DNA from 3 places in the Peribacillus sp. FSL P2-0133 genome. Region 2 is predicted to be linked to each of the others. Evidence: riboswitches for the same ligand, from Rfam matches in the RefSeq annotation. Region 2 holds a riboswitch; each other region holds the start of a gene.

Region 1 (7,615 bases), 1.0 Mb from region 2:
TAGACATGATAAGAGTGTGAAAATTGAAGAAGATCGACCGGTCATGCTGAGTGGAATGTATAGGAAGATAATCATCAGTAAACGTATGTGAGGAAGGTGATGGAGGAGGCATGTTTCAGAAGTGGATCGGGAGTCAATTGAAAAATCCGAAAGGACCCCTATCCAAATTGAATAGCAATGGAAATGATACTATTCTGGAAGTCGGAATCGGAAATGGCTCCACATATCCAGATTGGCTCAAGTGAACATTCTTGGCAAAAATTAAGGTGTCGACATTTCAGAAGAGATGGTCAAAGTAACAATGAGGAAGAATAGGAAGCGTCTGAACGCCATATGTTACGAATTTTTGATGCAGCTGTTACATAGGCACAGGCTGAAGCCAGTATAATTAAATGGTGGGATACAATGGGAAGAGGTGATGGTATTGTCGGAGACGATTACAACCTATGAAGATTTATTGAATATGCTGGACTCGTTATTGCGTGAGCCAACTGCATTCTGGAATGATTTTTATGAAGACCGTGAAAAGGGGGTCCCCTTTTTCGAAAATTTCCCTGATGAGAATTTGGTTACTTATTTTAATGGTGGGTTAATTGGGCCAGGAAAGGTTCTTGAGCTTGGATGCGGACCTGGGAGAAATGCCATTTACCTTGCTCAAAAGGGCTGTTCCGTTGATGCGGTGGATCTTTCGAAGGAAGCACTGGACTGGGGAAAAGAACGAGCGGCAGAAAAGAAAGTGCACGTGAACTTCATTCAAAGGAATATATTTGATTTGGATATTGATGAAGGGCAATATGACTTCGTGTATGATTCAGGTTGTTTTCACCATATTGCTCCACATCGAAGGATCAATTATTTGGAGATGGTGAAAAAGGCGTTAAGGCCTAAGGGATTGTATTCGATTACTTGTTTTGTCGAAGGCGGCATATTGGGTGGTGCAGATCTTTCAGATTGGGAAGTATATAGGCAGGGAAGCCTTAAAGGCGGATTAGGTTTTACTGAAGAAAAAATCAGAATGATCTTCAAGGAATTTGACGTGCTGGAAATACGTAAAATGAGGAAAATGGAACATTCCGATGAAACGTTTGGGGTGCAAGGCTTATGGACGGCCTTATTTATGAAAAAGTAATTCTCATAAGATAGGCGAAATGGTGATGAACGGAGGATCTGGGAGCAGGTCCTTTTTTGTTATAAAGAAAAGGGAGGATTTGTTAACGAAATATAAAAATGGTAAACTATAATAATAAAATGCTTTTTGGGTGAACGAAGATTTACCAGAATAATAGATGTAGGTTCTTGCAATTTTTTTTAAAAAAATAGTGTTTGTATGGTTTCAAAAACGGCTGGGAAGGTATATGGAAAGAGGGGACCATTGGGTATCAGGTCATGACATTTCATGTATGGAAGAAATTATCTACGATGCTTACTTTGATGATATTTCAATAGCCTGACAATGCTGATTTCTGTAATTAGCTGCATTGGATTTATTGATTACTGAGACCAATTGGAATGCTATTTTATAAAAAAAAATAGGTGGAGAAACTTATGCACAGAAATAAAGAACTATATTCCTTTTTATTGGGTGTGGCAGGACAATTAACTGAGGATTGGTACGCAACATTGAATAAGAACGATAAGGCGGGGGTTTATAGCTCAACCGATCTCAAAGTGATTAAAAAACTTAAGCGGCAAAATAATGAATTCCATTTACGTTTCTTTCAGGTCTTTGTTACAGAAGAGAGGGAATTCTTTAATTGGCTTGGTGATTGGATTGAAGATATCGGTCAGGATGAGCAGCATTTAAACACACCCATCTATTTTATATTGAGGGAGTTCTTTCGAACGCAAGAGCAATACCTGGATTATATTGACCGGTTTGTGGGATTGCATGGAGATAAATATACGCAGGAAGAAATAAATTCCTGGTATCGGATAGTGGTGAAGGTGTTCAGTGAAGTGATGGAGAGGTTTACGGAAGCGAATCATAGATATGCCAATAAAATCATGAAAGCCCAACAGGCAACGATCGATGAATTGAGCACGCCCATCATTTCCCTTAAAGATAACACGGCTTTGCTTCCCCTGATAGGCGATATTGACACGACTAGGGGCATGTCCTTGCTTGAAAACACATTACAAAAGTGCGCTGAAAAAAATGTCACAAGGCTTTTCATTGACCTATCGGGCGTTCATGCAATTGATGCTGCATCCGCTCACCAGCTGTCACAATTGATTGAATCCTTACATTTGATCGGTATTCAAACAACCCTTTCAGGACTTCGGCCGGAAATAGCCATGACTGCCGTTAAGCTTCATCTGCCTTTTGATAAAGTTACGATAAAGTCCACTCTTGCCCAAGCAATCAGTACGATAAAATAATACATACATATCCAGGGCATAGGGATGCTCATTATAAATATCATCGAGAAGACCTCCATATGGCGGTCTTCTCGCATGTATAAGTGATGCTGCATTCAAAATAGGTACAGGGCCCATAAAGCAAGAGCCGGAACCTGTTGGATTATTCAATATTGGCAAAGACGGCTAGATCTTCTTTATTGCCAACCACTAAAAGTATATCATTTTCATGGATATCCTGATCCGGTGAGGGGGCTATGATGATTTCTCCATTACTCACGATGGCAATGACGCTGATATTATATTTTGCCCGTAGATCAAGCTCCCTGAGGCTTTTTCCCTTCATGCTCATGGGGAGGATGATTTCCTCGATATTGTATTCTTTAGAGAGTTCTATATAGTTCAGCATGTTAGGGGACAGGAGTTGATTCGCGACCCGCTCCCCCATATCCCTCTCAGGATAGATGACCCAGTCGGCCCCGACTTTAGTGAGCACCTGACCGTGATTTTTATTAAGTGCTTTGGCAATGACCTTATCTACCCCAAGCTCTTTTAAAAGCAAGGTAGTTAAAATGCTCGATTGCATGTCATTTCCTATGGCTACGATGACACAATCGAAATTACGGATTCCGATTGATTTCAATGTCTCTTCTTCAGTCGTATCCGCCATGATAGCATGGGTAACGCTCAGTTCCGCATTCTCGACTCTTTCCTCGTTGACATCAATACCCAATACCTCTTGGCCAGCCGTATATAATCTATGGGCCACACTGGTTCCGAATCTGCCTAGACCGATCACGGCATATTGTCGTTTTCCCATCTTTTACACTCCTTCATTTATGTTTAACCAATCATGATTTTCCCTTTTGGACGTCGGAACGGATCTGGTTTGCGCCTCATAGCGATGGCAAAGGCCAAAGTCAAAGGACCCACACGGCCTGCAAACATCGTGAAAATGATGAGCATCCGGCCAACCGGTGATAATTCAGGGGTCAAACCCATTGAAAGTCCCACGGTGGCAAATGCGGAAGTGGCTTCAAATAAAATCATCAAGAAGTCACTTCCGCTTTCAGTGATGGTCAGCAGAATGGAGATGATTGAAACCATGAATACGCCAATGAATGTAACGGACAATGCTTTAAAGATCGTTTCACTCACAATGCGGTGCCGGAATAATACCACATCACCCTTTCCTTTAATCTGTGACCAAACCGTTCCGACAAGCGTTGCCAATGTAGTCGTTTTAATCCCGCCGCCAGTCGATCCGGGTGAAGCCCCGACGAACATCAAGAAAATGATGAGCAGTAATGTAGGCTGAGTTAAATCAGGGATATTCAGCGTATTGGAGCCTGCCGTCCTTGGTGATACCGATTGAAATAATGATGACAGCATTTTACCCATGAAAGATAAAGGCTGCAATGTCTTGGCATTGCCGAACTCGAATAAAAAGATTAAAATTGCGCCGGCAATCGTAAGTGCCAAGCTAGTCGTCAGAACAATCTTCGTATGTATGGATAAACGATGGGTATCACGGTATTCGTATATTTCATTCATCACGATAAAACCTATCCCGCCAAACGTGATGAGGAAGACGACCGTAAGGGTCACGAAGGGGTCCGATACATAAGGGGTCAAACTCTTGAATTCCCCCATTAAATCAAAGCCGGCATTATTGAAATTCGATATGGAATGAAAAAACCCGTAATAGATTGCTTTGCCGATTGGCATGTCAAAAGAAAAGCGAATCGATAGAATAAGGGCACCCATGCCCTCAATGATTGCCGTGAAAATTAAAAGCCGTTTCACTAACCTGACTACACCTGCCATGGATAGATTATTTAAGGATTCCTGCAAGAGTAACCTGCCTTTTAAAGAAATCTTTTTGCCTAAAAGGAAAAAGAAAAATGTCGCAAATGACATGAACCCTAAACCGCCTATCTGTATCAGTGTTAAGATGACCAACTCACCAAAAGTGGTGAAGGTCGTTCCTGTATCCACTACGACCAGTCCTGTTACACATGTAGCGGAAGTCGAGGTGAATAAAGCATCCAGAAAAGAAAGACCATTTCCATTTTCTGTGGAAATCGGCAGGGTTAATAAATAGGCCCCAATAAGTATCAGGATGGCAAAGCCTAGTACAAGTATCTTGGGCGGATCCAATAAATTTTTTTTCATTCTCAAATGATCATCCCTACCTAAAAAAATTGTGTGAAACTGTATGTGATTTTAATCATCAATCTGCTTTCAGAAATCTTTTTTTAAAGGCATAATAAAAAGACCAGCGAAAACAACGAACAGTTATTTTGCCACAAAAAGCGTGCAAATAAACTCCCGAAATAGGCGGTCTTATGACCTCCTTCGCTTTAGCCGACGAAGTTAGCTGACGGGTAGGATGGCGAAAGAGCTGATCTCATCCCTTCTGCAAGGCAGAATTAACCCCAATTGATTGGGTCCTCCGTACTCAATTCCCTTGAGTTTAGGCCGAAATGCATTAAATTGATAAACGTATTCTACTCCCAACATTTAGCAGTTGTAAACCCCTAAATCGTAAAAAAATATTTCTTTAACAAGACTGAAAATTTACGTTTCATTTACATTTTAAAAACGTATTGACAAATATTAGTTAGCACATTATGATAGGTTCGATTAATCCGATTATGATAACCAGCACCGATGTACTTTATTCAATACTTTCAAGCAGAAAACACTATTCGCCAATCAAAATTTGTAATATATATTATGTTTCTTTTGTAAATGATAAAGAAAAAAAGCATTGCATTCGTATTTAAAAATTCAACACATTTTATTAAAAAGGCGGGCAATTATGGAGAAGACGTTCAATAGATATGTTATTAATGCTACAGGCAAGGGTGGCCAGACATATTTAACACAATGCCAGGATAAAGATGCACTAAGGAAATGGATAGCCGATCATGAGGATCAAATCATCATGGATGAGTTAAGGATAACGGATAAGAAAAAGAATCCGTTTTTAAAATTGTTTTCCCTAAGGTAAATCAACTAAAATCCTAACATCATTAGGTATTCAATTATGAAATCCCTGTGCTCTATCCGGGAACGCTGAGCGAAAAATCCATATCTTGTTTTGCTTTTAAACTCATTTATTTTAAATGAGTTTTTTTGCTATGAGCATCTCTAAGAGCAGGTATTATTCCGTTGGTAATATAGGAGCGGAAGCCAAGATGTAATCAGATTTAAAGGTATGTTGATGGAACATGCCTTTGATCGTTCATTGTATGAATGTGCGCAATTGGCTGATGAAGTTCAAGATTTGAAAATGGATTTTCGCCATTTCTTCCGCCGTCTGCTCTTCACAATTCTCCAGCCACTCCTGTATCACCCCTAAAATCGCCGATGTCATGAAGGCGTGCATATACATGCGGAATGCTTCATCTTTAGCTGCTGGATGATGGCTGATCAAACGCTCTAATAGTACTTCACCGAATACGCGCTTTATTTTTTTTGCAAAAGAAGGATCGCCCTGATCACCAAGAATGGCCCTCAAAGCGTGGGCATGCTCACTGATGAATTGAAAAATCGCTATGAAGGGCGGGTAAAGCTGTTGTTGATGAAGAGCCATAAAAGCCTCTTTCGGCAAAATGGCAGTAATGCGAGTTTGAAGTTCATTTAACAATTCCTGCTGTAAGTGATCCATCAATTCATATTTATCTGTGTAATGCAAATAGAATGTGCCCCGATTAATGTTGGCGCGCTCTGCAATTTTCTTCACTGATACATGTGAGAACCCCTCTGCTTCAACGAGTGCAATGAAATGATATTGTATCTGCATTTTCGTCTTTTGTACCATATCCTCATGAATCGATGCCATGGAATGTCTCCTTCACTGAACATTTTTCCAAATGTGTTGATTGTATTAGACCAAATGCTGTCTTAGAATGATGATACACTCAACACCGTGTTAATTAAAGAGGGAGGATGTGTGTACATTGAAAAATGCGATTTCCATTGAAGGAATTGCCAAAGGTTTTCATCAGAAAAAGGTCATTCAGCCATTGAGCCTGAATATTGAAAAAAGCGGAATTTTTGGCTTGCTAGGTCCATCCGGATGCGGAAAGACGACCTTGATTAAAATGATTGTCGGATTGATTAAGCCCGATGCGGGTAAAGTCACAGTTCTGGATCATGAAGTGCCAAATGAAGCACTGTTAATGGATGTCGGCTATATGGCACAGTCCGATGCTTTATATACAGAACTGACGGGAGCTGAAAATCTCGAATTTTTTGCGAAGCTATACCGTTTTTCGAAAAAGGAACGAAGGGAACGCATTCAATATGCAGCTGAAATCGTACAGTTGACGAATGACTTGAATGTTCGGGTTGCGCATTATTCCGGGGGAATGAAACGCCGTCTGTCACTGGCGGTTGCACTCATCCAAAATCCGGCGATTCTCATTTTGGATGAACCGACAGTAGGAATAGACCCTTTGCTGAAACAATCAATTTGGCAGGAACTTGAGCGTTTAAGTAATGAAGATCATAAGACGATCATCATTACGACGCATGTAATGGATGAAGCGGAAAGATGCGATAAACTGGCGATGCTGCGTGAAGGTGAAATCATCGCGGCAGGAACCCCGGCAGCTTTAAAAACACAATTTGCCGCGGAAACGCTTGATGATGTTTTTTTAAGGATTGGAGGTGGCCAAAAATGAGAATTGCCTCTCTAGTTACTCGAATTACACAGCAGCTGCGCCGGGATCGAAGGACACTCGCTTTATTTTTCCTGGCTCCATTGCTCATTTTAACGCTCATGTATTTTATTTTCGATACAGAAGCAAGTGATTTGAAACTCGTTGTTACAGGCAGTGATGAAACCATGGTCAAAGCATTGAAACAAGCGGATTTTCAAGTAACGGCTGCTGAGGAATTTTCACAGGAAAAAATGATTGAAAATGATTCGGATGGCTGGCTGCATGTTGAAAATGGCAAAATGAAACTGACACTATTGAACGACGAACCATCACGTGCAAAGGCCATTCAAATGCAAATGATGCAGGCTTTGCAAGGGAATGAAAAAAACACTCCTTCAATTGAGAAGCAATATGTATACGGGGATGCCAGCACAAAAGGTTTTGATACTTTCAGTCCGATGCTCGTCAGCTTTTTCGTTTTCTTCTTTGTATTTTTAATAGCGGGGATTGCGCTTTTGAAAGAGCGTACAAGTGGTACATTGGAACGGCTGCTTGCCACCCCGATTAAAAGATACGAAATTGTA
Region 2 (7,615 bases):
TTTGCTGAATAATCATAGAAGGTAAAATCCTTCTTAGGGATGATTTCGCCTGCCACTGAACAAGACGGTTCATCATTACCGAGAATACCAAACTCTAGTTCACGAGCAACGACCCCTTCTTCAATGATGATCTTCCGATCGAATTGAAAAGCTTCCGCTACCGCTTTTTCCAGTTCATCAGCATCATTACATTTGCTGATACCGACACTCGAGCCTAAATTGGCAGGTTTGACAAAACAAGGGTACCCCAATTCATCCGCTACCTTTTTAATGGCACTTTCAGTATTCTTCTCCCATTCGGACCGAATGAACCAAGTGTATTTCACTTGCGGAAGTCCCGCCTGGGCAAAAATGTTTTTCATGATGACCTTATCCATTCCTGCTGATGAAGCTAAAACGCCATTTCCTACATAAGGAAGGTTCAATAGTTCCAGCATCCCTTGTACGGTCCCATCTTCTCCATTTGGTCCGTGAAGCAATGGGAAAATTACGTCATACCCTGTTGATTCACTATTTTCATCAGTTGAATGTGCCTGCAAGGCAAGAGGCGAGCTCGATTTATCCGGTGAAAATGTCAAAGCCTCCACATTCTCAGCAGGTCCTGTTAACTTTGGTCCATTAATCCATGAACCCTCTTTTGTTATGTAAATCGGATATATATCAAACTTTGCTAAATCGAGAGCTTTAATGACCGCTAAAGCCGTCTGCATAGAAACCTCATGCTCCGCAGATTTTCCACCATAAAGCAAACCAAGTTTAGTTTTCATGAGTTATTACCCTCCAATATTCTTTTAACCATGTTCATTGTATCACTTTACACTAAAACGGATAAAGCGAAACTTCCATCATTCGAGCTTTACCAATGATGGTTAGTTGAGCCAATCGGGCATTTACAGGCTGTTAGACCTCCACATTTCTTTTTTGTTACATCATCTATCCGCCTGACCTACAGCCTGTTAATGCGGGGTAAAGCGAAACTTCCATCATTGGTGCTTTTCCAATGATTACCATAAGCGGAACACAGGTTAAAACCGCCACGTCCTGTGGCAACACCTGTGCTAGCACATCCTGTACGTCGCAATCGGGCATTTACAGGCTTGTTGGCCCACCACATTTCTTTTTCATTACATTTGCCATCCGCTTCCCTTACAGCCTGTTAATGCGGGGTAAAGCGAAACTTCCATCATTGGTGCTTTTCCAATGATTACTATAAGCGGAACACAGGATAAAACCGCCACCTCCTGTGGGTCGCCCTCTCTTATCTTTTATGCATGAGATGGTAAGTCTTACCCTAAAAAATTCGAGGATGTCAAATAATCCAATCCACGAACCTCGGAAGTTAGGATCATCAGGAGGATGATGTATTTTTAATAACGCTTTCCCATACCTTTTCTTTTCGATTGAAGATAATAAAGGCATCGGGTTCATTAATATCTCTATCCGAAAAGTCATCATGCATCTCATCCATATTTAAATAATCCCCTACGATCCATGCAGGTATCTCAATTTTCGTTCTTGTATACTTAACATCCCGAAAGGAAAAAGCGAGCCCCTCTGCCAGAATATGAGCCAAGGAAGAAATGATTTCTGCTGGAATCGCCGTCAGCTCTTTTTTCTTTCTGATTCCAAGCCATGTCCTCTCTACTTTTAATGGCTCCAGCTTTTGCGGAATCAGGCTTCCTAACATCATATAAAATGTCGAAAGAGAACGAAAATAAATTTTATTGAACCAGCCATCATCCTGGGCAAGGTACACAAATTGATTATTCAATTTACGGAAAAACGGGGGACTCAGATGGGTTTTAGCGTGTCCTAAATATAAAAGTTCCGCTAATTCCCTTCCATCCAATTCATCCAGTCCTTCCGCCTCTTCAAAATCGACCCAACAGAAATCTCCATATGCCCGAACATTTTCTTTAACGAGCTTCGCAATATCCTCAGATGAAGCGCTCTCAAGCAGGACATTCAAATTGTATTCCCCACCATCGAATTGATGTTTCAATAATAAGATGGAATCCAGGGTATATGGCAGCGAATAGACGAATTCACGAAAATTGAGTCCATTAAAAAGGACAAACCTTTCGGAAGCCTGCATATACATATATAAGATATCATTGCTATCATTCTTCATAACCTGACCCCCTCCGAGCTTTCAATCAATAATGTTATTTTATCAAACTTTTGGGTTTTCACGTAAGTTATATAGCCCTCAATATTAATCATCATCAGCATCGTGTAAATAATGCGAAACACAAAATCCATATTAACCCAAATAAACATCCCTATTACAGTAAAAAATATCGAATTTGAGGAATTGATCATGGATAAAGTTAAAAAAGCTTTTATCATTTATTCTTTTCACAGGAACGCTTCCCCTGATGCAACTAAAAGATTAGGTCTATGGCAATCAGAAAAATATGCATTCGAAAAATGTTTATATCAGGATAATGCAATCCTTGATATGGATGCGGTACAGGAAGAACTACCTTCGCACTATATAAAAAAGGATTCCATAATATAACGGGAATCAATCTATCTCCTGACATGCTTAGTGAAGCCGAAAAAATAGCCATGAATATAACGGGGACATACCCTTTATCCTTGGCGATGCAACACATGACCTTGATAAAAACGAAAATCATCTAAACTTCTGGGAACAAGAGGAAATGATTCGGTGTGGAGGTAAACAAAATGCAAGGCTTTATGAGCTTGGGTATATTTTGATTATCCGGAAAGACGCTTCAAGAAACAGTTACCTCCATATCCCTACTCGACTCGAATGAAGGATACAGGGTTTACATCCATCGAGAGCTTCTACCATAGTGAATTATTCCATGAAAACGATGATGTCAACGCTTTCTCTTCCGATTGCAGCTTCTGGATCGTCAATCGGAAGAGAAAGCGCATTTTTAATTCAAAAAAAAAAAATCCAGAGTGACATTTCACTCTGGATTTTTTATATTAAGAAACTTGCTCTAATTCTTTTTTGGAAGGAGGGTTGAATTGACCTTCCCATTTAGAGATGACGATAGCTGCAAGTGAATTACCGATAACGTTTACTACTGTACGTCCCATATCAAGAATACGGTCGATACCGGCAATAAATGCTAGACCTTCAATAGGAATACCGACAGTTCCCAATGTCGCTAAAAGAACTACGAAAGATACACCCGGTACACCGGCAATCCCTTTGGACGTGATCATTAACACTAGCATTAGCGTAATTTGTTCATACGCGCTTAAATCGATTCCGTACATTTGAGCGATGAAGATAGCTGCTAATGCTTGGTATAATGTAGAACCATCAAGGTTAAAGGAGTATCCAGTCGGAATAACAAATGTAGCAATATGTTTCGGACATCCCGCTTTCTCCATTTTTTCCATGATTTTCGGAAGAACCGCTTCTGAACTTGCAGTAGAGAAAGCAAGAATCAATTCTTCTTTTAGAAGTTTAATCAAAGTAAAGATATTGAATCCGACAAATTTCGCAATAAGACCAAGAATGACTATTACAAAGAAAATCATTGTTCCGTATACAGAAAGCGCTAACTTTCCTAGCGGAATTAAAGATTCCAAACCGAACTTGGAGATCGTCACACCGATTAGTGCAAATACACCGATAGGAGCGAATTTCATGACCATGTTAGTTAGGTAGAACATTCCTTCAGCTACACCTTGGAAGAAACGGAATACTGGTTTACCCTTTTCACCGATGGCCGCAATACTAAGTCCAAACAACACGGAGAAGAAAATGATCGCTAGCATATCGCCTTCTACCATGGCTTTAACTGGATTGGATGGCACAATGTTTACGATTGTATCTACGAACGATTCATGTTGCTTAGTTTCTGCTGTATCAACATAGGTAGAAATATCAGTTTGTTCTAGCTTGTCCATATTTACACCAACACCAGGCTGGATGATATTCGCTGAAATTAAACCAACAGCAATCGCTATCATAGTTACTACAACAAAGTATGATATTGATTTAGCTCCAAGTTTACCTACTGATTTTAAATCGCCTACACCTGCAACTGCAACGATAAGACTTGACACAATGATTGGTACTACAATCATTTTAATCATTCGTAGGAAAATGTCTCCGAATGGCTGTAAAAAGTTTTGGGCCGCCTCACTACCATAAAAAATGGCACCAACGATAATCCCTAAAATTAAACCAATGAAAATTTGGCTAGCTAAACTTAATTTGAATTTCTTCATTTACTTTCCTCACCTTCCATAAAGTCTTTGATGCAAAAACATTTTTGTCTCGGTAAGGGAAACAAGATACTAATAAAAGAAAGTAATTTTTCTTTTTTTGAAAAACTCTGTCTTTACGCCGAAAAAAAAGACACTTCATGTGTCGATTTCTTATTGGCGTGAATATTCACACATGTTCCCTTAAAGACGCTGACGAGGTTAGCTGTCGGGTTAGGAATTGGAAACACAAAGCCCTTTCATTTCTGAATTCACCCCTAGCGGATAAAATCCACAAAAATGGGTCCCCCGTTCTTGGAATAAGATTAAGCGAGTTAACTTATAATAAAATATTATACTAAAAATGATAATCTGTAAATATTTATTCGCATCCGTTCTAGAAAAAATCTTTAAATATGTCTGAATATTCTGTATTAATGGCTATTTTATCTATAATTACTCTTCCCATTTTTCAATCACACAAGTTATATTGATATAATTACTAAATAATTTGACATCACCTCTCTTGTTGAAGGAACAGTTATTTTTCCAAAATGCCAAGTAACAGATATCTTACTTTTTCCCTAGAGGTGAATTTTTTATAAGTTGCAACTTTCACTTTTTCAAATTGAATCGGAGTAATAAAATTAGAATGGTTCTTCACTGCCACATCCGGCTTCAACAGGATGACGTCACCTACCGACGGTCCCTTTATGATTTCTTGCTTTCCTTCTGCTTTAAGCCCTTTTGTAATGTAATGTTTATCCACATATCCTTTTTTAGTCAATTTGTAAATATAAGGCTGTTTTTGGTAATGTACCGCCTCTATGGGAACGGAGGGTACACCGGCTTTCTCATTGGTTATTACTGTAAGATACACTTTGGATCCCACCAATAAAGGTTCCGTTTCTTCGCCTTCCGGTTCTATTAAAGCCTGAAATGGAAATCTGTTATCTTTTTTTAACGACGGCTCTTCAGCTGGATAGGAATGGATACGGCCTATCGTTCCTTTCAATGTCTTTTTTGAATCAGAGGAACTTGCTTTTATAGTCATGCCCACATCAGCCTTTTTCATTTCCTCTTCGGTGAAATACCCTTCAATTGCCATATTTGTAGAAACAATGGATATGATGGGATTATTCAGGTTTTTATTAATATTTTTAACTACACCATCACCCTCGCTCGTCGTCACGATCGCATTGGACTGCTCCTCAATTGAACTTAATTTAGCGTCAAGCATTTTCACTTTTTCATTCAAACTGTTTTTTTCCAGTTCCTGCTTGTACATTTCTTGCTCAATGTTACTTTTAATAAGATCCGTCGAGCTTGTTGTTAAATCAATACTCAAGTTTTTTTCCACCGATTCATCAATGGCCGCTTTTCCAGAATCACTGGTCAGAGTCCCTTGATAAGACCTCAACTTGCCTATGTATTCTTCAATCCCTGCAATTTCTCCCTCAGCTGCCGTTTTCTCCGCTTCTAAATCCGCTTTTAGCGCATCAAGTTCGGTCGTCGTATACTCAAACAACGAGGTGCCAGCCGTAATCGCATCGCCTTCTTTTACAAGGAATTTCTTAAAATCATTTTTCTTGGTATCGAAATAGATATCATACTCTTCTACAGGTTTAATTACCCCATTTGTTTGAATAGTATCCGTAATTGTATCTTTTTTTACCTTTGTCCAGTTTTCAACGAAAACAGTTCGTTCCACTTTGCTTTCTTTTTTTTCAAGAAGGTATATGTTAACGGTTATTAACACTATCGACGCGATCGAGACCGCTGCTATTTTCCATTTTCCGCTCATTCTTTTCACCCGCCTTATACAAATACGCCTACTTGGATGTATGCTAAAAAGGCTTTAACAAACCATGTGGCCAGATAGAATAGAACAATCATTAAAAGGACCAAATAATTATTTCGTTCTGAAAATTCCTTTAAATAAAAATATTGCAGAGCAATAATAAGAAATTGAAAAATGGTGATTTCGCTGAAAAAGTGAATGAAATAATCACTTCTGAGAAAATACTGACTGATGATCCCCAATGAAAAAGGATTGGCATCGCTGCCTATATCCATTAAAACGAATAGAGGAATCAGTAATATTTTTTCCACTAACTGCAAACCAAAAAGAATCATTTGAACGATGACCAATTTTATATATGGGATATCAGTAACGATCCAAAAGAATAGAGCTGCTAAAAATATGTATATGGAAGGGGCGAGTATGCCTGTTATTATATTGCCGCTCAAAATCAGCAACTTTGCTGCTTCGAATTCATTGGCACTCATCGTCGTGATTTCTTTGGAAAATGATTCTGAACCAATGCCAAAATAACCCCCAATGGCGAATACTATAAGACTAAGAAAATATAAAAATAGTAATTTCAATCCAAGCTTTGTGACTGCCTCTGCATTTTGCAGCTGATAACGACTCCGATAAGGCTCTAAAATGCCCTTTAACAATCTGACCTGGTACACCATATGTGGTCCTCCTGCAAAAAATGATATTTCATCATATATTTTATCTTATTTTGGAAACAATTGCAGAAATAAGGGATGAATATACAAAAAAAACACATAAGCCCTTCCCTTCAAATTTAATCCCCACACTAATTTGTTGTTAATGCTGACAATTGAAAGAATGTCTTCTTCCCATCACTAGTACTTTTCCTAAACCCCCGCTTTTAAAACTCATTAACAAATGAAAAAAGAGGCTATACGCCCCTTTCAGTAATGCCTTCATATATTCAACAAATAATCCTTCATCATTAAGATAAGCTTTGAACTCAACGGACTTCTTTTTTCATTTTTTTCCAAAAACAACAAAAGGCTTTCCAAGATGATGGGGCTTGGCCTAACTTTTGAAAACTCTTCCTGGATCGCCTTTAAAGCTTCCGTATTCTTATTTGGTTCCATTCCCTCTTCCTTACGTGTTTCCACTTCCAGCATCCTGACGATGATCGAATGGATTTCCTCTTTTGGGCTCATATCCCGCATCGAGCATCCTGGTAAGGGAAATTGTTTCAATAATGGATCTTCCATGTTCTGCAGGCTTGCGATGATTGAATCCATCCGGTTCAATATGAAGCTAGGTAACAATTCCACATCGAAAGCATTTTGTTTCCTGATCAATATTCCGATATATCCTTTGAAAAGGGAATCCAAAATTATGGTGCAATCCGGCAAAAGATCAGCAGAAAGTCCCGGGTATAACTCAATGATTTTACGCTTGAACCAAATCAAGCCCTCTTCATGGATATAATGTAAAAATCTATCTAGTTCTTTGCTGATATGAACCATTTGTTCCTGCATCATCATTTGAATCAAGTTGGTGTTTCCCGTCATATGCTCAATGTGAACGGTGATCTGCCTCATGAATTTGTCTTTACTGGACAATGAAGCATCCAGTTCAAGATCA
Region 3 (7,615 bases), 700 kb from region 2:
CAGTGAGTTCAGTATTATCGTGTGGCTTTATGCTCTTTTTCCGACAATGGTTGCATATGCAATAAGCCAGGCGATAACAAGGTTTATTGCATTCTTTGGTATGTATATCCTATTAAAGAAACATTTGATTACAGGAAGCCGATCAGGCTGGATTAGGGTTGGAACATCCTTAGCCTTTGCCCTTACCCCATTTTGGCCATCGGGAATGCTCAGTACACTTGGGATGCCGCTTGCACTTTGGGCTTTTTTGAATATTCGCAGCAAGGACCATTCTTGGAAGAATTATTTGGTCCTTACACTTTTACCGCTTTATTCAAGCATCGTGCTTGGCTTTTTCTTTTTTCTTGTTGCAATGGGGTTTCTATGGCTAACGGATGTGATCAGGAGAAAAGGGTGGAATATAACGTTTCTTCTTTCAATCGTGTATATGACCGTCATTTTTGGAATGGTGGAGTATCGTTTGGTCGCTTCATTCATTTTTGATTCGGAGCCAAACAGCAGAGATGAATATTTTCACGCAAGGCTGCCCCTCGAGTGGGTCATTAAGCTTACATTCAAAAATTTCGTTCTTGGCCATACGCATGTCATGACTGTACATGCGCTTATCATCCTGCCGATTACCATCTTTGCCCTTTATATTATTCTGACCAAAAAACTGTGGAGACAGGAAAAGGTATATGTTTTTTTATTTTGCTTGAATTTTATCCTCTCAGCATGGTACGCATTTTGGTTTTATAAAGGCTGGCTTCCTTTAACGGAAAGGTTTCACACTCTGGATACCTTTAATTTTGCAAGATTTCACTTTTTAAGGCCGATGGTAATTTATATGGGGTTTGCCCTCGCGGTAAAAATCATTTGGGAACACAGCGATTATGCTAAGAAAACCCTTTCTATTTTCATCGCCGTTCAAATTATTGTCTTAATGGGCTTCAATGAAGAAATCACTCATAATAAAAAACCTTCTTTTAAAGAGTTCTATTCAGAAAGCCTTTTTCAGGAAATAAAAGATCATATTGACCTTCCGCAGGAAGAATATCGTGTTGCCAGCATTGGGCTGCATCCCGCAATTGCTCAATTTAATGGATTTTACACGCTAGATAGCTATAACAATTTCTATCCGCTTACTTACAAACATCAATTTCGTCAAATAATTGAAAACGAATTGGCTAAGAATAAAAACATCAGAATCTACTTTGATGAATGGGGAGGACGTTGTTACCTATTTACCGATGAGCTTGGGAAGCATTATATGTTCAAGAAAAGCTCGAAGAAAGAGCTGGAAAATTTAGACCTTAATATGGATGCGTTTAAAGGATTAGGTGGCAAGTATATATTTTCTGCCCTACCAATCAAGAACGCGAAGGAAAACGGATTGGTACTAGATAGGAGTTTCACGAAAAAAGGAAGCGTGTGGAAAATTTATTTATACAGAGTCATGTGAAAAGGGGGGAATAGAGTGAATTCACCGATACTAACGATTGTTGTACCTTGTTATAACGAAGAAAGCGTATTGCAGGATACCATTACCCAACTTTGTGGATTGGTGAGGGGGTTAGTCGAAGAAAACGTTGTTTCTGGTCAAAGTAAAATTCTACTGGTTGATGATGGAAGTAAAGATCAAACATGGAAGATCATTTATAAGGAAACGATTAATAATGAACTTGTTCGTGGGCTAAAGCTTTCCCGGAATGCAGGACATCAAAATGCACTTCTGGCAGGATTGTTTACAGCCAAAGAAGCCTCGGATTGTGTGATTTCCATTGATGCAGATTTACAGGATGATATTCAAGTCATCCCTGAATTCATTCGAAAATTCAATGAAGGGTGTGAAATTGTATACGGTGTCCGCCAGAAAAGGGATCTTGATTCATTTTTTAAACGAACATCTGCAACTGGTTTTTATAAAATGATGAACAAGATGGGGGTTAACCTTGTCTATAATCATGCCGATTTCCGGCTAATGAGTAAGAGGGCGATCGCGGAGTTGGAACGATTTGATGAAACGAATCTTTTTTTACGGGGGATCGTACCGCTCATTGGGTTTAAGACGGACTCTGTTTATTATGACCGAAAAGAAAGATTGGCTGGGGAAACGAAATATCCATTTAAGAAGATGGTTGCTTTTGCGCTTGATGGCATTACTTCTTTTTCAGTTACACCGATTCGGCTTGTATTATGGCTAGGATGTCTTTCCTTTTTCATTAGCTTACTCTTTGGGTCTTACTTTTTATGGTTAAAGTTTTATGGGCAGACCGAAACTGGATGGACCTCATTAATCACCTCCATATGGTTGATCGGTGGACTACAGTTGATTGCTGTCGGCTTGATTGGGGAATATATCGGTAAAATCTATAATGAATCCAAACGCCGGCCTAAATATATAGTTGATCTGGATCTATTTAATCCGCTCGATTTAAAAAAACGGGAGCAACTAGACAATGAACGGAACAGTATTGAAAAACTATCTAAAACACACTAACTCCTTTATCCGCTTTTTATTGGTTGGGATAGTCAATACAGCGCTTGGACTTTCCATCATGCTTTTTCTCATGAATGTTCTTGAATTCTCTTACTGGGTCTCCACCTTTATCGGTAATGGTACGGGAGCTGTAACGAGTTTTCTTTTGAACAGAACTTTTACTTTTAAAAGCGATATAGAATGGCGGAGAGGAGTTGCACGTTTCTTTTGCGTCATCCTGATTTGTTATTCCGCCGCATATTCTTTAGGCCAAGCTATTGCAGAATCAATGGAAGGATCCGTTCATTTACCCATACAACAAAATGTGGCTGTGCTGATAGGAGCAATTTTTTACACAGTTCTTAACTATATTGGCCAGAAATATTTTGTCTTTAAAAAAAGCAATTTGAGACCAATTCAAGAAGGAAGGAACTAATTAGGGTGGATCAGTGGGATAATGCCCCCGGTTGTACGAATAAAGGGGAATCGAAAAGCGAAAATCAATGCAAGTTTAATGATTCAAGCTGGGGGCAGATTGTTACTATTCGTCCTTCACGATCTCCATGTGGCGATCATTTTTTCCTTTTTCTGACCATCTTTTGTTCATTGACTCCTTGATTTTTTTCTTTTTAGACGTTTACTTACCTTCTTTCCTCCCTTCGAACCATGTGTTTGCATGACTTATGTTATATACGTCAAGAACAAAACTACACCTACAAAGATTATTCTATTAATGTGCAAAATTTTCATTTACTTTTTCATTTCACGGGAGTATGATAATCAACAGTTTCATATTTCTAAATCGCTTAAACCTTATGGTGCGGGGGACCCGTTATTGGGATTGTTACTACAATCCAAGGGGTGAATCCTTTCAAGGTAGGGCTACTCTTAGGTCCGAATCCGACAGCTAACCTCGTAAGCGTTATATGAGAAGGAAGGTGGAGCTTGTTAGACAAAAAAATTAATGTCTACAGGTCTATTTAGCTATGACTTGTAGGCATTTTTCTATTTCGTCTTGTTTTTTGCTACAGCTGGGTAACATAAAATTATAAATTAAATATGGTGGTGAATTCTTGATGTTATCTTCTATAAAGAGGTTCTTGATTGGGAGACCTTTAAAATCAAATGCACTTGGTGAACAAAAGCTTAACAAAACAAAGGCTTTGGCGATTTTATCTTCTGATGCTTTGTCTTCGGTTGCTTATGGACCGGAGCAAATATTAATCGTCCTTATCACGGTCGGTGCTGCGGCATTCTGGTATTCCATCCCTATCGCGATTGGGGTATTGATCCTGTTAACTGCTTTGATTTTGTCCTATAGACAAATAATTTTCGCTTATCCACATGGCGGGGGGGCCTATGTGGTTTCAAAAAACAATTTAGGTGTCAATCCAGGGTTGATAGCTGGAGGATCCTTATTGGTGGATTATATATTAACTGTCGCTGTAAGTGTTTCTGCAGGTACGGATGCCATCACGTCCGCTTTTCCTGGCCTGCATTCATATAATGTCATCATAGCCATCATTTTCGTCATTCTGCTTACAATCCTGAACCTTCGGGGGGTTACGGAGTCGGCCTCTGTTTTGGCCTATCCGGTGTACCTATTCGTTTTAGCATTGTTCATCTTGATTGGTGTCGGGATTTACAAGATTTTGACGGGTGGGGTTTCACCGGAATTGCACACGTCCATCGGGACTCCGGTAGCGGGCATCAGTTTATTTATACTGCTAAGAGCATTCGCATCAGGAAGCTCCGCATTGACAGGAGTCGAAGCGATTTCCAATGCAATCCCGAACTTTAAAGATCCAGCCCCGAATAATGCTGCGAAAACTTTAATAGCCATGGGTTCCTTACTAGCAGTATTATTTTCGGGAATCGTATACTTGGCCTATTATTTAAGCATTGTTCCAAGCGCGGAGGTAACGGTCGTCTCCCAGATTGCTGAAGAGATCTTTGGACGGAATTTCATGTATTTCTTCATTCAAGGTACGACTGCATTGATCTTGATACTGGCAGCCAATACTGGCTATTCGGCTTTCCCTCTGCTTGCGGTAAATCTTGCGAAGGATAAATTCATTCCACGGGCGTTTACGATAAGAGGGGACCGATTGGGGTATTCTAATGGAATTATCATACTGGGACTTGCATCGATCATCTTAATAGTCGCATTTGAAGGACATACAGAAAATCTCATTCCGCTTTATGCGGTAGGGGTATTCATTCCATTTACGTTGTCCCAGACCGGGATGATTGTTAAATGGATTCGCGAAAAGCCAAAAGGCTGGATGATGAAATTAACCATTAATTCAATTGGTGCCATGATTAGCTTTATCGTCACGATGATATTCTTTTTAACCAAATTTACTCAGGTTTGGCCTGTTTTGATTTTTTTACCTATCATCATTTTAATTTTTCATCGAATTAGAAAGCATTATGAAGCAGTTGGTGACCAACTAAGGATTACAACATGTGAGCCGATCTTACCAATTGAAGGAAATATCATCATTGTACCCGTGGCGGGTATAACTCACGTGGTTGAGAACTCTTTAAATTATGCAAAATCTCTATCAGCAAATCAGGTTATTGCCGTATATGTTGCTTTTGAAAGAGAAGATGAAAAGAAATTCGTGGAAAAATGGAAAAAATGGCAACCAGATGTAAGACTCGTTACACTGAATTCTTATTACAGAAGTATCATTCAGCCACTAACTAAATTTGTGGATACGGTTGAACATAAGGCTAGTGAAGCCAATTATAAAGTTACGGTGATTATCCCCCAATTCATTCCAAAGAAGGGCTGGCACAATATACTTCATAACCAATCAAGTTTACTGATTCGCGCCTACTTACTTTATAGAAGAAATGTGGTTGTTACGACTGTGCCATATCATTTGAAGAAGTAAGTTTCATTATCTAAGAAAAGAAGCAAACCTACATAAGGTTTGCTTTTTTTATAATCTTTTTAAAAAAGACAGCAGTAACTTACGCTGCCGATATTTGAGTATGAACATTCATTACCAACTCATAAATTCACAGTAACTATGAGGCCCGTACAATAAAAAGGATTTGCAGTAAGATGTGGGGATACTTCCTCTTTTAAAGCTTTAATTAATGTTAATATAAAACTTTCTCCATCATCATTATCCGTACGACGGCTGTTTAGGAAAGTGATTATTTCAAAGTCGCTGATGATTCGGAAATGGACATGCAACATCATCAACATGGTGGCTAGCATCAATCAGTATCATTAAAAAGGGCTGCGTCTGCAGCCCTTTTTGTGTTGAACACTACTTTAGGGGAAACACTTCATAAAATTACCAAGGGTCAATTCAAATAATGCGAACATATTAAGAAGACAAAATGAAATTTACTGCTTAGTTTGAACTTACATATATGGGGGTTGTAAATGGATATATTATTAGCTCTCTTGCCGGCATTATTCTGGGGAAGCATCGTTTTATTTAATGTGAAACTCGGGGGTGGACCCTATAGTCAAACACTAGGTACAACGATTGGCGCCTTGATTTTTTCAATTGGTGTTTATATTTTCGCAGATATTAAATTGTCACTCCTGGTGTTTGGAGTCGGAGTCGTATCTGGATTGTTTTGGGCTGTTGGACAAGCTAATCAGCTTAAGAGCATTGATTTAATGGGAGTTTCCAAAACCATGCCAATATCAACAGGATTGCAGCTCATTTCAACCACCTTATTCGGGGTCATAGTTTTTAATGAATGGTCTACAATGAAAGCGATTATTTTAGGCGTTTTGGCTTTAGTCTTCATTATTATAGGAATCGTCTTGACCTCCTTGGAAGATAAAGAATCGAAAGAGGGCAAGTCGGGAAACTTGAAGAAAGGAATTGTTATTCTCCTCATCTCGACATTCGGTTATTTGGTTTATGTGGTCGTAGCCCGTCTTTTTGACGTTGACGGGTGGTCAGCGTTGTTCCCTCAAGCGATAGGTATGGTGATAGGCGGTCTGTTATTGACTTTTAAACATAAACCGTTTAACAAATATACGATTCGCAATATCATTCCGGGATTGATATGGGCTGCAGGGAACATGTTTTTATTCATATCCCAGCCCCGTGTGGGAGTGGCTACTAGTTTTTCCCTTTCGCAAATGGGCATAGTCATCTCAACTATTGGCGGGATCATCATTTTACGTGAAAAGAAAACGAAGCGCCAACTAATTGGAATTGTAATTGGAATAATCTTGATCATCATAGCTGGGATTATGCTCGGGTTGGCAAAAAGTTAATTGGAGGGTGATTAAATGTATACAGATTTAGAAGGTAAGGTCGTTGTTATAACGGGTTCATCCACTGGTTTAGGAGAAGCGATGGCCATTCGCTTTGCTAAGGAAAAGGCAAAGGTCGTGGTTAATTATCGTACTAAATTAGAGGAAGCAGATAGTGTAATGGAAGAAATCAAAACAAATGGTGGGGAAGCCATTGCAGTAAAAGGCGATGTCACCATTGAAGAAGATGTCATTAACCTTGTTCAATCAGCGATAAAGAATTTCGGGAAACTTGATATATTCATCAATAATGCAGGAATTGAAAATCCGGTTCCATCTCACGAGATGCCGTTAAGCGACTGGAATAGGGTAATCAATACCAATCTAACAGGAAATTTCCTAGGCTGCCGTGAAGCTATCAAGTATTTTATCGAGAACGATATTAAAGGGAATGTTATAAACATGTCCAGTGTACATGAGATGATTCCCTGGCCTTTATTCGTTCACTATGCGGCAAGCAAGGGCGGGGTGAAGCTGCTTACGGAAACCCTGGCTCTTGAATATGCACCAAAAGGGATCCGTGTGAACAGCATTGGTCCTGGAGCCATCGCCACGCCAATAAATGCCGACAAGCTTGAAGATCCCGAAAAGAAAAAAGATCTTGAAAGCATGATTCCGATGGGGTATATCGGAAAGCCTGAAGAAATTGCTGCAGTTGCTGCATGGCTGGCATCTTCAGAATCCAGTTATGTAACGGGCATCACTCTATTCGCTGACGGAGGAATGACAAAATACCCCGCATTCCAAGCGGGAAGAGGATGAATTTAGTTAAATTCCTCTTTTATGATGCAACAAGAATCCCAGCAGGATCATTCCTGCTGGGATTCTTGTTAAAAAAGCATTAACGAGTGTGATGA

Evidence for each region. A riboswitch is a leader RNA that binds a small molecule or an ion and turns the genes downstream of it on or off. The one in region 2 is predicted to bind cyclic di-AMP.
Region 1: another riboswitch for cyclic di-AMP. It lies ahead of MKY17_RS24245 (TrkH family potassium uptake protein); the one in region 2 lies ahead of MKY17_RS01390 (cation:dicarboxylase symporter family transporter).
Region 3: another riboswitch for cyclic di-AMP. It lies ahead of MKY17_RS04620 (APC family permease); the one in region 2 lies ahead of MKY17_RS01390 (cation:dicarboxylase symporter family transporter).

What each region holds. Positions count from the first base shown of each region.
Region 1 is NZ_CP150254.1:5,037,394-5,045,008, reverse strand. It holds gene MKY17_RS24270 (class I SAM-dependent methyltransferase) at 1-91, shown strand, start outside; gene MKY17_RS24265 (hypothetical protein) at 111-245, shown strand; gene MKY17_RS24260 (class I SAM-dependent methyltransferase) at 425-1,129, shown strand; gene MKY17_RS24255 (STAS domain-containing protein) at 1,546-2,379, shown strand; gene MKY17_RS24250 (TrkA family potassium uptake protein) at 2,522-3,178, opposite strand; gene MKY17_RS24245 (TrkH family potassium uptake protein) at 3,202-4,533, opposite strand; cyclic di-AMP (ydaO/yuaA leader) riboswitch at 4,709-4,851, opposite strand; gene MKY17_RS24240 (hypothetical protein) at 5,183-5,374, shown strand; gene MKY17_RS24235 (TetR/AcrR family transcriptional regulator C-terminal domain-containing protein) at 5,609-6,208, opposite strand; gene MKY17_RS24230 (ABC transporter ATP-binding protein) at 6,327-7,052, shown strand; gene MKY17_RS24225 (ABC transporter permease) at 7,049-7,615, shown strand, end outside.
Region 2 is NZ_CP150254.1:261,497-269,111, reverse strand. It holds gene MKY17_RS01410 (D-alanine--D-alanine ligase) at 1-767, opposite strand, end outside; gene MKY17_RS01405 (hypothetical protein) at 1,349-2,131, opposite strand; gene MKY17_RS01400 (hypothetical protein) at 2,321-2,521, shown strand; partial or broken gene MKY17_RS01395 (hypothetical protein) at 2,511-2,646, shown strand; gene MKY17_RS01390 (cation:dicarboxylase symporter family transporter) at 2,962-4,221, opposite strand; cyclic di-AMP (ydaO/yuaA leader) riboswitch at 4,394-4,540, opposite strand; gene MKY17_RS01385 (efflux RND transporter periplasmic adaptor subunit) at 4,739-6,001, opposite strand; gene MKY17_RS01380 (hypothetical protein) at 6,016-6,678, opposite strand; gene MKY17_RS01375 (TetR/AcrR family transcriptional regulator) at 6,937-7,615, opposite strand, start outside.
Region 3 is NZ_CP150254.1:965,253-972,867, forward strand. It holds gene MKY17_RS04605 (DUF6044 family protein) at 1-1,441, shown strand, start outside; gene MKY17_RS04610 (glycosyltransferase family 2 protein) at 1,457-2,479, shown strand; gene MKY17_RS04615 (GtrA family protein) at 2,439-2,894, shown strand; cyclic di-AMP (ydaO/yuaA leader) riboswitch at 3,252-3,396, shown strand; gene MKY17_RS04620 (APC family permease) at 3,535-5,361, shown strand; gene MKY17_RS04625 (RhaT/GlcU family sugar-proton symporter) at 5,865-6,719, shown strand; gene MKY17_RS04630 (SDR family oxidoreductase) at 6,735-7,520, shown strand; gene MKY17_RS04635 (NAD(P)H-dependent oxidoreductase) at 7,600-7,615, opposite strand, start outside.